Methylacidimicrobium sp. AP8: one gene and its partner. The protein of the gene in region 1 interacts with the protein of each later gene in a pairwise test. Links are inferred from orthologs where the notes say so. Each region holds a gene or a part of one and is shown on either strand. Other genes may lie near its edges. The genes, in order: eno and rpe.

Region 1 (5,227 bases):
GCCGTGGACGATCCGCAGGGCATCGTGAGCCGCCCGCCGAAGGAGCCTCTGATCTTCGCGTTTTGGCACAACCGGCTCCTTGTCATGCCGGCTCTTTACGCACGCCACTTCCCCGGGCGGAAGCTTGCAGCGCTGGTCAGCGCCAGCAATGACGGCGAGGTACTGGCCCGGCTTCTCGCCCATTTTGGATTCGAAGCGGCACGCGGCTCTTCTTCCCGGCGAGGAAGCCTCGGGCTCCGGACAATCCTCCGGCTGGGAAGGGAAGGACACGACATCGCAGTGACGCCGGACGGTCCGCGCGGGCCCCGCTATCAGGTTCAGGATGGCGTTATGCAGGTCGCCCAGCTGCTCGGGCGTCCCATCGTTCCCATCACCTGCCGCTTCTCCCGGAAATCGGAGCTGCGGAGCTGGGATCGTTTCCAAATTCCCCACCCGTTTTCCGGCTGCCATGTCCGAGTCGGCCACCTGATCCCTCCACCGGAAAACGATTCCGCCGCGCAACTCTCCTCCTGCCGCAGGGCGCTGGAAGAAGCGCTCCGCCCGGATACCGCTTGCTGAAAGGGAGCGAGGAAGGCGTCCGCTTTCCAAAAAAAAGCTCCGTTGCGCGGAGCCGGCGGCTTCTTCATGGCGAAGAGGTCGAGGCTCTCCAGGCGGAGGGAATCGCAGTCTATTCTGCGATGAGGGTTGAAGCTCCGCAATGCCGCCGGCAATACGAGTTCCGGCCCACCGATCGTCGTCGGGAGGCGCCCGCGGAATATAGCGCCCCCCCAAGACGCAAGATGGGGTAAAGCGGGGGGGGAAAAGTTCGCCAGCCCGGGAAGCCGCCGCCTCTATCCTTGAGGCAAGCAGACGGTCGAACCGGTGGTCTTCGGCATCGCCCAAATCGGTCACGGCTTCCGGGCGTTTCGGCTCCGAGGGCAACAAGCCAAAGCACAGGGAGCATGGTTGTCGGTCTGCTCGGCGCACAACTTCCGGCGACTTTGGAAGCTTGGGGGAGCCCGCAAGCCTGGTTCCCTGGCGAAGAAAGATCGATCCGCGCGGCAGCCGCTTCACCGGCCTTCGGCGGAGCGGATATCTTGTCCTTGGCTCTCCTGCCGATAAGCGCTAGGCTGCGGGGCTCGTCATGGACGGGAACCCCGACGCCGGCTGGCAGCCGAAGCACAATCCATGGATCGTCGCCCTCTCCGTCATGCTGGCGACCTTCATGGAAGTGCTCGACACGACGATTCTGAACGTGGCCCTCCCGTATATCGCCGGAGGGCTGGCGGCTAGCAACTCGCAGGCCACCTGGGTTCTCACCAGCTACCTCGTCTCCAATGCGGTGGTCCTGCCGCTCACCGACTGGCTCGGCCGGCGCTTCGGCCGGCGCAATCTCTTCCTGGGCTGCATCGCCCTCTTCACCCTCAGCTCCGCCCTCTGCGGCGCGGCTTCCAACCTCGGCACCCTGATCGTCTTCCGCGTCCTGCAAGGGGCGGGCGGCGGAGGGCTCCAGCCGATCTCGCAGGCGATCCTCCTGGAAAGCTTCCCGCCTTCCAAGCGGGGCCAGGCGATGGGCCTCTTCGCCCTCGGGGTCGTGGTCGCGCCGATTCTCGGGCCGGTCCTGGGCGGGTGGCTGACCGACAACGCCAACTGGCGCTGGTGCTTCTACATCAACCTGCCGGTCGGCCTCCTGGCGATCCTCTTGTCGGCCCTCTTCGTCGAAGATCCGCCGTACCTACGCCGGAATCGACCGAGCCGAATCGACATCTGGGGGCTTTTCTTTCTGACTGTCGGCCTCGGCTGCCTGCAAGTGCTTCTCGACAAGGGGCAGGAGGACGACTGGTTCGGAGCCGTCTGGCTCCGTTGGATGGCCTTCCTCTCCGCCGTCGGGCTCACCGGCTTCGTGATCCGGGAGTTCTCCGTGCGCGAGCCGCTGGTCGACCTCCGCATCCTCAAGGACCGGAGCTTCGGCACCGGAGTCAGCCTCGTCTTTCTGATCGGCGTCGTCCTTTACGGAACCCTGGCCGCCCTTCCGCTCTTTCTCCAGACGCTGATCTCCTATACGGCCTTCCAGAGCGGGATCGCCGTAAGCCCCCGGGGAATCGGAGCCGTGGCCGGGTCGATCTTCGCCGGAAGGATGCTCGGGCGCATAAGCGCGCGCTCTCTGGTCGCCCTCGGCTTCCTCCTCTTGGCCGCCTCTTCCTTCCTCATGGGAAACTTCAACATCTCGATTGCACAATGGAACGTGGTGATCCCCAACCTCCTCAACGGATTCGGAGCTCCCCTGGTCTTCGTTCCGCTCACCACCGCGGCCGTCGTTACCCTGCGCCGCGAGCAGATGGGGAACGCCACCGGCCTCTTCAATCTCTTCCGCAACATCGGGGGCAGCGTCGGCACCTCGCTCATCGCGACCTACTCCCAACGCTTCGCCCAAGTGCATCAGAATTTCCTGGCCGGCTACTACACGCCGGAAAACCCGAACTACCGGGACAGCCTCGCGACGATTCAAGGCTATCTCGCCGGCCAATCCGGAACGGTTCCCGGCGCGGCGCAGGCGCTCGGCGAGCTCTACCGGACCCTCACCAATCAAGCAAGCCTCTGGGCCTACGTCGACATCTTCCAATGGTCCGGCTGGATCTGCTTGGCTTCGCTCCCCCTGGTTATTTTCCTAGCACCGGCCAAGGGCAAGCCGCAGGCCGAAGGGATGGCGCACTAACGCGCCCTCTCCCGAGAATTAGCTTGTGTTCCCAGCGGCTGGGAGCCAAGAAAGCTGCGGACATGGGCCGCTTCTCTCTCCGCCGGATCTGGGCTCGGCAAGTATTGGATTCCCGGGGCAACCCGACGCTGGAGGCCGAAGTCACCCTCGAGGACGGCACCCGGGGACAAGCCATGGTCCCCTCCGGGGCTTCGACCGGAGCGAATGAGGCGCTCGAGCTCCGGGACGGGAACAAAGACCGCTACGGAGGCAAAGGGGTGGAAAAGGCGATCCAGAACGTTCGTGCGATCATCGCTCCGGCCCTGCAAGGACGCGATGCCCTCTCCCAACGGGAAATCGACCGCCTCTTACGCGAGATCGACGGCACCAGGAATAAGAGCCATCTGGGTGCCAATGCCACCCTCGGGGTGTCGCTCGCAGTCGCCCGGGCCGCCGCTTCCGCCTTAGGCATCCCTCTTTACCGGTACCTGGGCGGAACGGGAAGCGCTCTTTTGCCCGTGCCCTTCGCCAACGTAATCAACGGGGGCGCCCATTCCGATGCGCCGCTCGATTTCCAGGAGTTCATGATCGTGCCCCGCGGCGCTCCGAGCTTTTCGGAAGCCATCCGCTACGGGGTGGAAACCTTCCATGCCCTGCGGGCTCTGCTCCGGGAGCGGAACCTGGGAACCGGGCTCGGCGACGAAGGAGGGTTCGCTCCCAACCTCTCCTCCGTGGAGGAAGTCTTCGAGCTGCTCTGCGCCGCCGTCAAGAGGGCCGGATACGCACCCGGCAAGGAGATCTGGTTCGCGATCGACCCGGCGGCAAGCGAGTTCTTCGATCCGACGACGGCGGCCTACGTCTTTCGCAAATCCGACCGGAGACGCATGCCGGCCATCCACCTGGTCGAATACTACAAGGACCTCTGCAAACGGTATCCGATTCTATCCATTGAGGACGGAGCGGCGGAAAACGACTGGGACGGCTGGCAGATCCTCACCCGCGAGCTGGGAAAGAACGTCCAGCTCGTCGGCGACGACCTCTTCGTAACCAATCCGGAATTCCTGCGAAAGGGGATCGCGGCCGGTGTCGCCAATTCGATTTTGATCAAGCCCAATCAGATCGGAACCCTTTCGGAAACCCTGGAAACCGTTGATCTGGCCAAGCGCAGCGGGTATGCGGTAATGCTCAGCCACCGATCGGGAGAGACCGAGGATGCCTTTCTTGCGCATCTGGCGGTGGCTTGCAATGCCGGTCAGATCAAGACAGGCTCCTTCTCCCGATCCGATCGTACCGCCAAGTACAACGAGCTGCTTCGGATCGAGGAAGACTTGGGAGAAGAAGGCCGATATGGGCAATGGTCACCGTGATCCCGACAACCGGCCTGCCGGCGGCAGGAGGCACGGGTGCAGGCAGGAGTCGCCCCGGGGGGCGCCGGACGCATGAGCGGGGACACGATTTGGGCCAGGTTGAGTCACCTACTCGGCATCGGCATACTGCTGACCGGGCTGGGGCTCCTCTTATCGGCGTTCTGGCCTCTGGTCCAGCAGATCGATCGCTTGGAGCGCCAGAAAGAGCAGATCCAACGCCAAGTTGCGGCGGAGCAAGCGCGCAACCGGGAGCTCAATCTCCAGCTCGAGCTTCTCCAGTCGGATCCCAATTACCTGACCCGGATCGCCCGGGACCGGCTGAACATGGGAAAGAAGGGGGAGATCATCTTCCGCTTCGACCCCTTCCCTCCCCCCTCCGATCGAGAGACCGTTAGCCCCAAATAGAGGTTCTCCGCGAAAAATCCTCCGCCCGCAGCCCGATTGTCAGACGAAAAGACCGGCAATCCCGTCGGCCAAAAGCCTTCCTTCCGGAGTAAGCCGGAAAGTTCCGTCCGAGAGCTCGGCCAATCCTTGACCGATCAGGGCACGCGCCCGTTCGGCTTCTCCCTCAATCCAGGAATAGGGTATGCCGCGGCTGGTCCGTAGGCCCAGCATCAGCCGCTCGCGGCGCCGCACCTCTTCAGATAGCCCTTCCTCCTCTCTCGGGGGCTCTCGTCCGGCAGAGAGCGCGGCGACGTATCGGCCGGTATGCCTCCTGTTCTGCCAGCGGCGCAAGCCTACGGTCGAGAAGGCGCCCGGGCCGAGACCGAGATAGTCGTCCCCCATCCAGTAGCCCTGATTGTGCAAACACTCCCGACCGGGCCGGGCATAGTTGGAAATCTCGTACTGCCGGTATCCGGCCGCTTCCAAGAGGCTCCAAGCTTCCCGGTACATGGCAATCGAGCGCTCCTCGTCCTCGCGCCAAACTCCCGCCGCCCGAGCTTCGAAAAAGGGCGTGTCCTCCTCGTAGGTGAGCTCGTAAGCCGAGATATGCGCAGGAGCCATGGCAATCACCCCTTCCAGAGTCTCTTTCCAGGAAGCGATGGACTGGCCGGGAACCCCGAAGATCAGATCGACGTTGATGTTCTCGAAGCCGGCCTCGCGGAGGACCGCCATCGTCCGCTCCACGTCCCGGGGGCGGTGCCGGCGACCGAGGGTGCGAAGCACGGCCGGATCGAGCGACTGC
Region 2 (6,741 bases), 370 kb from region 1 along the record:
CCCGCAGGCCGGCTTGGGAGGGGGACCTACGCAAGCCCGCTTGCGGCGTGCTCTTTGTCCGCGACCGAATGAAGACATTCCCCATCGGGGTTCTCCTCCTATCGGCCATGGTCGGCCGGAGCCTCTTCGGCGCCTCTCCCGCTCCGTCCCCCGCGCAAGAGCCGGCCGAGCGTGCCGCCCGGTACGAGGCGGTCAGCACGCCGCAATTCGTCCAAGGGAAGAGGCTCGTCTCCCTGCTGGGAATCCGGCGCGGGGATTCGGTCCTCGATCTCGGTTGCGGGACGGGGAGGCTCGCCGAGTACGTGGCTCGGACGGTCGGCCCCGCGGGAAAGGTGGTCGGGATCGACCCTTCTCCCCAGCGCATCGCTATTGCGCAGAGGAGGCGGCGGGAGGGGCTGTCGTTCGCGGTGGGCGGCTCGGACGATCTCTCATCCTTCCCGGACGCCTCCTTTGATCGGGTCTATCTCAACTACGTCTTCCACTGGATCGAAAATAAGGCCGAAACCCTCCGGCAGATCCATCGGATCTTGAAGCCCGGCGGCAGGCTGGGGATCAGCACCGGGTACAGGGATCGGCCTTCCCGGATCCGGAGCCTAATCCGGGAATCGGTGCGGGAAGCGCTGGGGGAGGTGCCTCCCGACCTCTTTCTCTCGCCGTTTCGCTTGAGCGCGCGGGATCTCCGGTCTCTAGCCGAGCGGGCGGGCTTCCGGGTCGTCCGCTTGCAGATCCTCTCCTTCCGGGCTTACGCGAAGGACCCGGAAGCCGTCATCGCCTTCCTCGACGCGAGCAGCTCCGGGCGCTTCCTTTCCGGGGTCGGAGAGCAGGAGCGTTCCCGGATCCTCGCGGTCCTCCGGAGGAAGCTGGCCAAAATCCGGACGGCCCGAGGCATCGAGATGGAGCACCCAGCGATCTTTCTGGTTGCCGAGAAGCCGCGGTGAACGATGCGGGCTGCGAGCGGGCCCTCGCCGGACTCAGCCCAGCTCCGCCAGGCACTCGTCGAGCCATCCGAGAAGTTGCCGCATCGATTCGGGCGTCTCGTCTCCCATGTGGGAGATGCGGAAGGTCTGCCCCTTGAGCTTTCCGTATCCGCCGTCGATCACGCACTGAAAGCGGTCCCGTAGCCGTCCGATCCATTTCGCCACATCGATTTTCCGCGTGTTGGAGGCGCAGGTGAGCGACAGAGAGGCGAACTCCTCCTTGGGGAAGAGGGAGAAGCCCCTCTCCTTCACCCAGGAGCGGACGATCCGCGCGTTTTCGCGGTGGCGGGCGTATCGGTTTTCGATCCCCTCCGCCTCGATTTCCGCCAGTTTCTGCCGGAGGGCGTACAGGTGGCCGATCGAAGGGGTGCTCGGCGTCATGTTCTTCTCGTGGTTCTTTTGAAACTCGATGAAGTCGAAGTAGTAGCCACGTCCGGGCACGGTCGCCGCCTTTGCCAGCGCCCGCTCGGAAACCGCGAAAAGGGATGCTCCCGGGGGAAGTGCCAGCGCCTTCTGGGTGCCGGTCAACATCACGTCGATCCCCAACTCCCGGAAGGGGATCTTGAGCACGCTGAAGGAGGAGACGGTGTCGACGATGAAGGAGACATCCGGAAACTCCCGCATCACTGCGGCGATGTCCCAAAGCGGATTCATGAGGCCGGTGGAAGTTTCGTTGTGGATGAGGGTGAGGGCATCGAACCGGCCGGTCGCCAGCTTCTGCCGGACCGCCTCCGGGTCGATTGCCGTGCCCCAGGGGACAGCGAGCATCTCCGCGTCTTTCCCGCTGCGGAGGGCGACGTCATACCATTTATCGGAGAAGGCTCCGTTGGCGCAGCAAAGCACCTTCTTCTTCACGAGGTTGCGGATGGCTCCCTCCATGACGCCCCAGGCGGAGCTCGTGCTGAAATAGACGGGCCCCTCCGTGTAGAAGAGCGCTTGCAGCCTGGGTTGGAGATCCGCGTAGAGCTCTTGGAAGGTCTTGCTTCGGTGCCCGATCATCGGCGAGGCGAACGCCTGGAGCGTGGCGCGGGAAACTTCGGTCGGGCCCGGGATAAAAAGTTTTACGTGCGATATCATTCTGAGGAGGATAGGGGCCTCATGCGCAAAAGGCAATGGCTTCTCCTTGGCACGCTTTGCCTGGCCGCCGTTCGCGCCTTCGCCGATCCTGGAATCGAGGAGATTCTGCGCGAGATGGTCGCCCGGGACGACGAGGCGAAGCAGCTCCTGCTCCGGCTGGAGTATTGGCAGGAGATCCGCACCGATCAGCTCGACGCCCGGGGAAATTTAAAGAAAACGGATCTGATTCGGATGGTGGTCAAGCCCGGAGAAGGGCTGCTGCTCGTGCCGAATTCGTCCTCGGGAACGATCTCGGTCCAAAAATTGAGCAGCCAGCAGCTCCGGGAAGCCCGCGCTGCGCACCAGGTGAGCGATTTGCTGGCCATGCGGAATCTCGTTCCCCGTTACACCATCACCCTCGAGGGCGAAGGCGTCTGGAACGGACAGCGGGCCTATCTGCTCCGTTTCGAGCCCAAGCCGGATGCGCCCTGCCGCTCTCGTGCCGACCGGGTAATCAACGCTCTCCAAGGAATGCTCTGGGTACGAAAGAAAGATTGCTCGATCCTTCATGTCGAGGCCAACCTGACGCATCCGGTTCCGATCGCCTGGATTTTTGCTTCGGTCGACCAATTGGATGTCTGGTATGAGGCGACGACGGTCACGCCCGAGCTGGGCGTTCTTCCGGCGAGCGGGACGGTGGAGTATCGGGTCAGCACCTGGTTCGGCACCAACCACGCAAAGCAGCAGGTCGTCATGCGGAACTATCGTCGCGGAGACCTGACGGCGGGAGTGGGATCCGGGCCGTGATCGGCGATGGTGCTCTCGGGCCAAGCCCCGGAGAAAAAAATCCTCGACAAAAGCTTGCCGGCGCCGTGCGGTCCGGATACAGAAAAGCAAGAGGTTCCGCGCCCTGAGAAGCCAGAGGAAACGCTTATCCTCGGAAAATCGGCCTCCAGATGGGAACCCATTTTGCGCCCCTCGGCGGGAAGACCGCCGAGGGGGTGCCTGAGTCGAGGAGGCGGGAAAGCCGAACTCTCGGCGGGGCGGTCCCCTCCGATCGCCGAGGAGAAAAGAGCGAACCTAAAAGGCCCGGCCTGACGTCGCGCGCGCTGCGGCCACGGCGTTCAACAGGCGCTCGACGTTGGCGGCGGTCTTGCCTTTGAACACGGCCGATCCGGCGACCAGGACGGTTGCGCCCGCACGAACGATTTCCGCCGCGTTCTCGGCTTTCACCCCTCCATCGACCTCAAGCCACGCTTCGGAGCCGATCTCATCGAGCATTCCGCGCAGCCGGCGGATCTTGTCGGTGCTGGCGGGGATGTATTCCTGGCCGCCGAAGCCCGGGTTGACCGACATGACGAGCACTAAGTCGACGTAACGGAGGATCTCCTCGAGAGCGACCAACGGGGTGGCCGGGTTGAGCGTCACCCCGGCCCTGACTCCCGACTCTTTGATCGCCTGCACGGTGCGATGGAGATGGGGGCAAGTTTCTACATGCACCGTGAGGATGTCGGCCCCTGCGCGAGCGAAGTCGGCTAGGTACCGTTCCGGCTTCTCGATCATCAGATGGACGTCCAAAAGCACTCCGGTCTCGGAGCGGAGGGGGCGGAGGGCCTCGACGATCAGCGGGCCGATCGTGATGTTCGGAACGAAGTGCCCATCCATGACATCGATGTGAAGCCAATCGGCACCCGCTTCGATCGCCTCCCGGGCATGAGCTTCCAAGCGGGCAAAATCGGCGGATAAGATCGACGGAGCCAGCTTCACGGGATGGTCTCCATCGCCCCGCCGTCCCGCTTCCCCTGATGGTATCATCTCGTTTCTCCTTGGTCCTACGGTCGAATGCGTGAAATACGATAGACTAGCCCATATCCGATGCCGGAGAACATCTCTTTCTTCTTCTTCCGCCGGAGGGTGAGAAATAGGAAGAAAAAAGCTACGGCTCGAAAGGCATCGCACAGCTTTCCGCTCCCCGTTACCCATGGAATGACCCCATGCGGAAAAAAGGCTGGTGACCCGCCGCGCGAACGGGAAGATTGGAAGCAAAAGACCAGTGAAGCCCGTGGGATGGATGGAAGAAGCTCGGATGAGCAGCGATCCGCCGGTGCGGGTCGAGGAACGGCGCGTCTCCGGAGGAGTCCGTCTCGGCTACCTTGCCCTGAATCAGCCCGCATCGCTCAACGCCCTATCCCTGGAAGGCGCTGAGCTTCTCGATGCGGCGCTTTCCCGGTGGGCTGAAGATACGGGGGTGGCGTGCGTCGTCCTCTCCGGGGTCGGAGGTCGTGCGTTCTGCGCCGGAGCGGATCTTCGGAGAATCTACCGGGCGATCCGTTCGGGGGACGGCGGTTATGCCGGCCGGTTCTTCTCCAGCGAGTACCGGGTTGTTGCGAAGATCCATCGATACCCCAAGCCCATTTTCTGTTGGGGCGATGGGATCGCGTACGGCGCCGGCCTTGGCCTGCTCGCGGGGGCGAGCCACCGCGTGGTCACCGAGAGGAGCCGGCTGGCGATGCCGGAAATTTCGATCGGGTTCTTCCCCGACGTGGGCGGAAGCTGGTTCCTGGGGCGGATGCCCGGACGGATCGGCCTCTTCCTGGGGCTCACGGGGCTCCCCTTTGGGGCCGGGGACGCGCTCTTCCTCAAGCTGGCCGACGCCTTTCTGCCGTCCGAGGAGCGAGCGGCGATCCTGGAGGAAAGGCTCCCGAGTCTTCCCTGGACCGGCCGGGCGGAAGAGGATCGCCTGCTTCTCTCCCGATCGCTCCGGGAATGGGCGCGCCCGTGGCGGAGTCGGCTCGCTCCCGCTCGAACCCGGCTCGACTTCGATCGGATTCAATCGCTTACCGATGCCGACACTCTGCCGGAGATCGTGCGGAAGGTTGCCTGCGGACCGGTTTCGACCGACCCCTGGTATGCCCAAGGGGCGGAAAATCTAGCGGAAGGCTGTCCGGTTTCGTCTTGGCTCGTCTGGGAGCTGTCCCGGAGGACGACCCGGATGTCGCTCACGGAGGTGATCCGTCTGGAGACGATCGTCGCATGGCACTGTGTCCGGCGTTCCGACTTTCCGGAAGGGATTCGCGCCCGGTTGATCGATAAGGACCGGAAGCCTCGCTGGAGCGATGGAAGTATCGAAGAGGTTTCGCCTCGAAAGATAGGCGAGCACTTCCAGGCCCCTTGGGCACCCGAGGACGATCCCATGCGGGATCTGTGAGGCTCGGCCGAGGAGTAATCTACAATTTGGGTTGCCGCCCGCCCGGATCGATCGCATCTAGGAAACCAAGCAAGGCTCCGCAACCTAAAAGCATGACCGGGATGAGGCTGAGGGCGTTGAAGCCCAACAGACAGACGAAGACTCCGGCAGCAGCGCCCATGAGCAGTCCGCCGAGCAGGGGCTTCGCCAGAACCATCCCGGCTCCCGCCAAGGCCGCCAGAGGCACGGCGACGCTCAGGATTTTTACCCCTGCGGCGGAGGCGGGATAGCCCGATTCGGCAAGGGAAGCCAAGCCGTAGCCGAGCAGGCCATAGGCGAGAGAGACGAGGCCCCCGAGGAGGCCGACGACCAGGGCTCCGATTCTCATGGCTTCTGCTGGATCCTAAGATGGCGCGGGACAGAGAGGGGATGGCAAGGGAAAAGAAGGCGCGGCGAGGCAGGGGGGTGCCGGGCGGGAGGCGTGCGGGTGTCGGCCTTCCGGAAGCGGCGATCCCGGTTGCCGACTTTCCGGGCGAACGGCTATTTTGTTCCCGGCGTCGGCCGGGCTCCCTTGTCGGTGGTGGAGGAAATGGAAATGCATCGTCGGCCGAAGAGACGCTTGAGGCGGAGCGGCGCCCTTTCTCGTTGCTTTGCCGCCGCGGGGCCATACCTTCGGAGACCGGGACCGGCCGGGTCGGCGGATTGTGTGATTGAAGGGAAAAAAAGGAAGCGATGAAGAGCCTATGGGTCGACCCGGCTTTGCGCTTGGTCGGCGAAATCACGGTCCCCGGGGACAAGAGCATTTCTCACCGGGCGATCATGTTGGCCTCGCTGGCTCACGGCCAGACGACGGTGACCGGTTTCCTGCCTTCGGAGGATTGCCTCTGCACCCTGCGCGCCTTTCAGGCCCTGGGCGTCGATATCGAGGTTGCGAGCCCGAGCTCTCTTTCGATCGAGAACCGCAGCCGCCGTCTCTTTCCGGCCCGGGAGGCGATCGACTGCGGGAACTCCGGGACGATGATGCGGCTGATCGCCGGGATCCTTGCCGGGCAGCCCTTCCGTTCGCGCCTCGTGGGGGACGCCTCCCTTTCCAGACGCCCTATGGGAAGGATCATCGAACCGTTGCAGCGGATGGGCGCGCGCATCCTTGCGGAGGGGGAGAAGGGAACCGCGCCCTTGGCACTGGAGCCCGCCAGGCTGCACGGGATCGAGTACGAGCTGCCGGTCGCCAGCGCCCAGGTAAAGTCCTGCCTTCTTCTGGCCGGGTTGATCGCCGAAGGGATGACGCGAATTGTAGAGCCGAGCCCGACGCGGGACCATACCGAGCGGATGCTCGCGCATTTCGGCCTTCGCCTGCTGCGGGAGGGGCGTGCGCTTCTCATACCGGGGGGGCTCTCTTTGGAAGCGCGCGATCTGGTCATCCCCGGAGATTTCTCATCCGCAGCCTTTTGGATCGCCGGAGCCGCCGCCTTTCCCGGGTCCGAGGTCCGGATCCGCGGCGTGGGCTTGAATCCCACGCGC

What was found.
Region 2: the proteins of eno (region 1) and rpe interact in binary tests that used the Escherichia coli proteins (3 or more experiments, as listed by UniProt). The link is inferred for Methylacidimicrobium sp. AP8 from one-to-one orthologs.

What each region holds. Positions count from the first base shown.
Region 1 is NZ_LR797830.1:303,855-309,081, reverse strand. The notes cover bases 1,924-4,899. They hold eno (phosphopyruvate hydratase), read left to right. Parts: upstream 1,924-2,757; coding sequence 2,758-4,041; downstream 4,042-4,899. Other genes in these bases: hemW (radical SAM family heme chaperone HemW), read right to left, coding at 4,486-4,899; MTHMO_RS01365 (septum formation initiator family protein), read left to right, coding at 4,141-4,446; MTHMO_RS01375 (DHA2 family efflux MFS transporter permease subunit), read left to right, coding at 1,924-2,695. In the rest of the region: MTHMO_RS01380 (lysophospholipid acyltransferase family protein), read left to right, coding at 1-558; more of MTHMO_RS01375, read left to right, coding at 1,124-1,923; more of hemW, read right to left, coding at 4,900-5,227. UniProt on the Escherichia coli protein: Catalyzes the reversible conversion of 2-phosphoglycerate (2-PG) into phosphoenolpyruvate (PEP). It is essential for the degradation of carbohydrates via glycolysis.
Region 2 is NZ_LR797830.1:673,438-680,178, forward strand. What follows is about bases 1,982-4,795. They hold rpe (ribulose-phosphate 3-epimerase), read right to left. Parts: upstream 3,849-4,795; coding sequence 3,114-3,848; downstream 1,982-3,113. Other genes in these bases: MTHMO_RS02975 (alanine--glyoxylate aminotransferase family protein), read right to left, coding at 1,982-2,054; MTHMO_RS02980 (hypothetical protein), read left to right, coding at 2,076-2,840; MTHMO_RS02990 (enoyl-CoA hydratase/isomerase family protein), read left to right, coding at 4,120-4,795. Outside these bases: MTHMO_RS02970 (class I SAM-dependent methyltransferase), read left to right, coding at 69-938; more of MTHMO_RS02975, read right to left, coding at 972-1,981; more of MTHMO_RS02990, read left to right, coding at 4,796-5,241; MTHMO_RS02995 (hypothetical protein), read right to left, coding at 5,261-5,608. UniProt on the Escherichia coli protein: Catalyzes the reversible epimerization of D-ribulose 5-phosphate to D-xylulose 5-phosphate.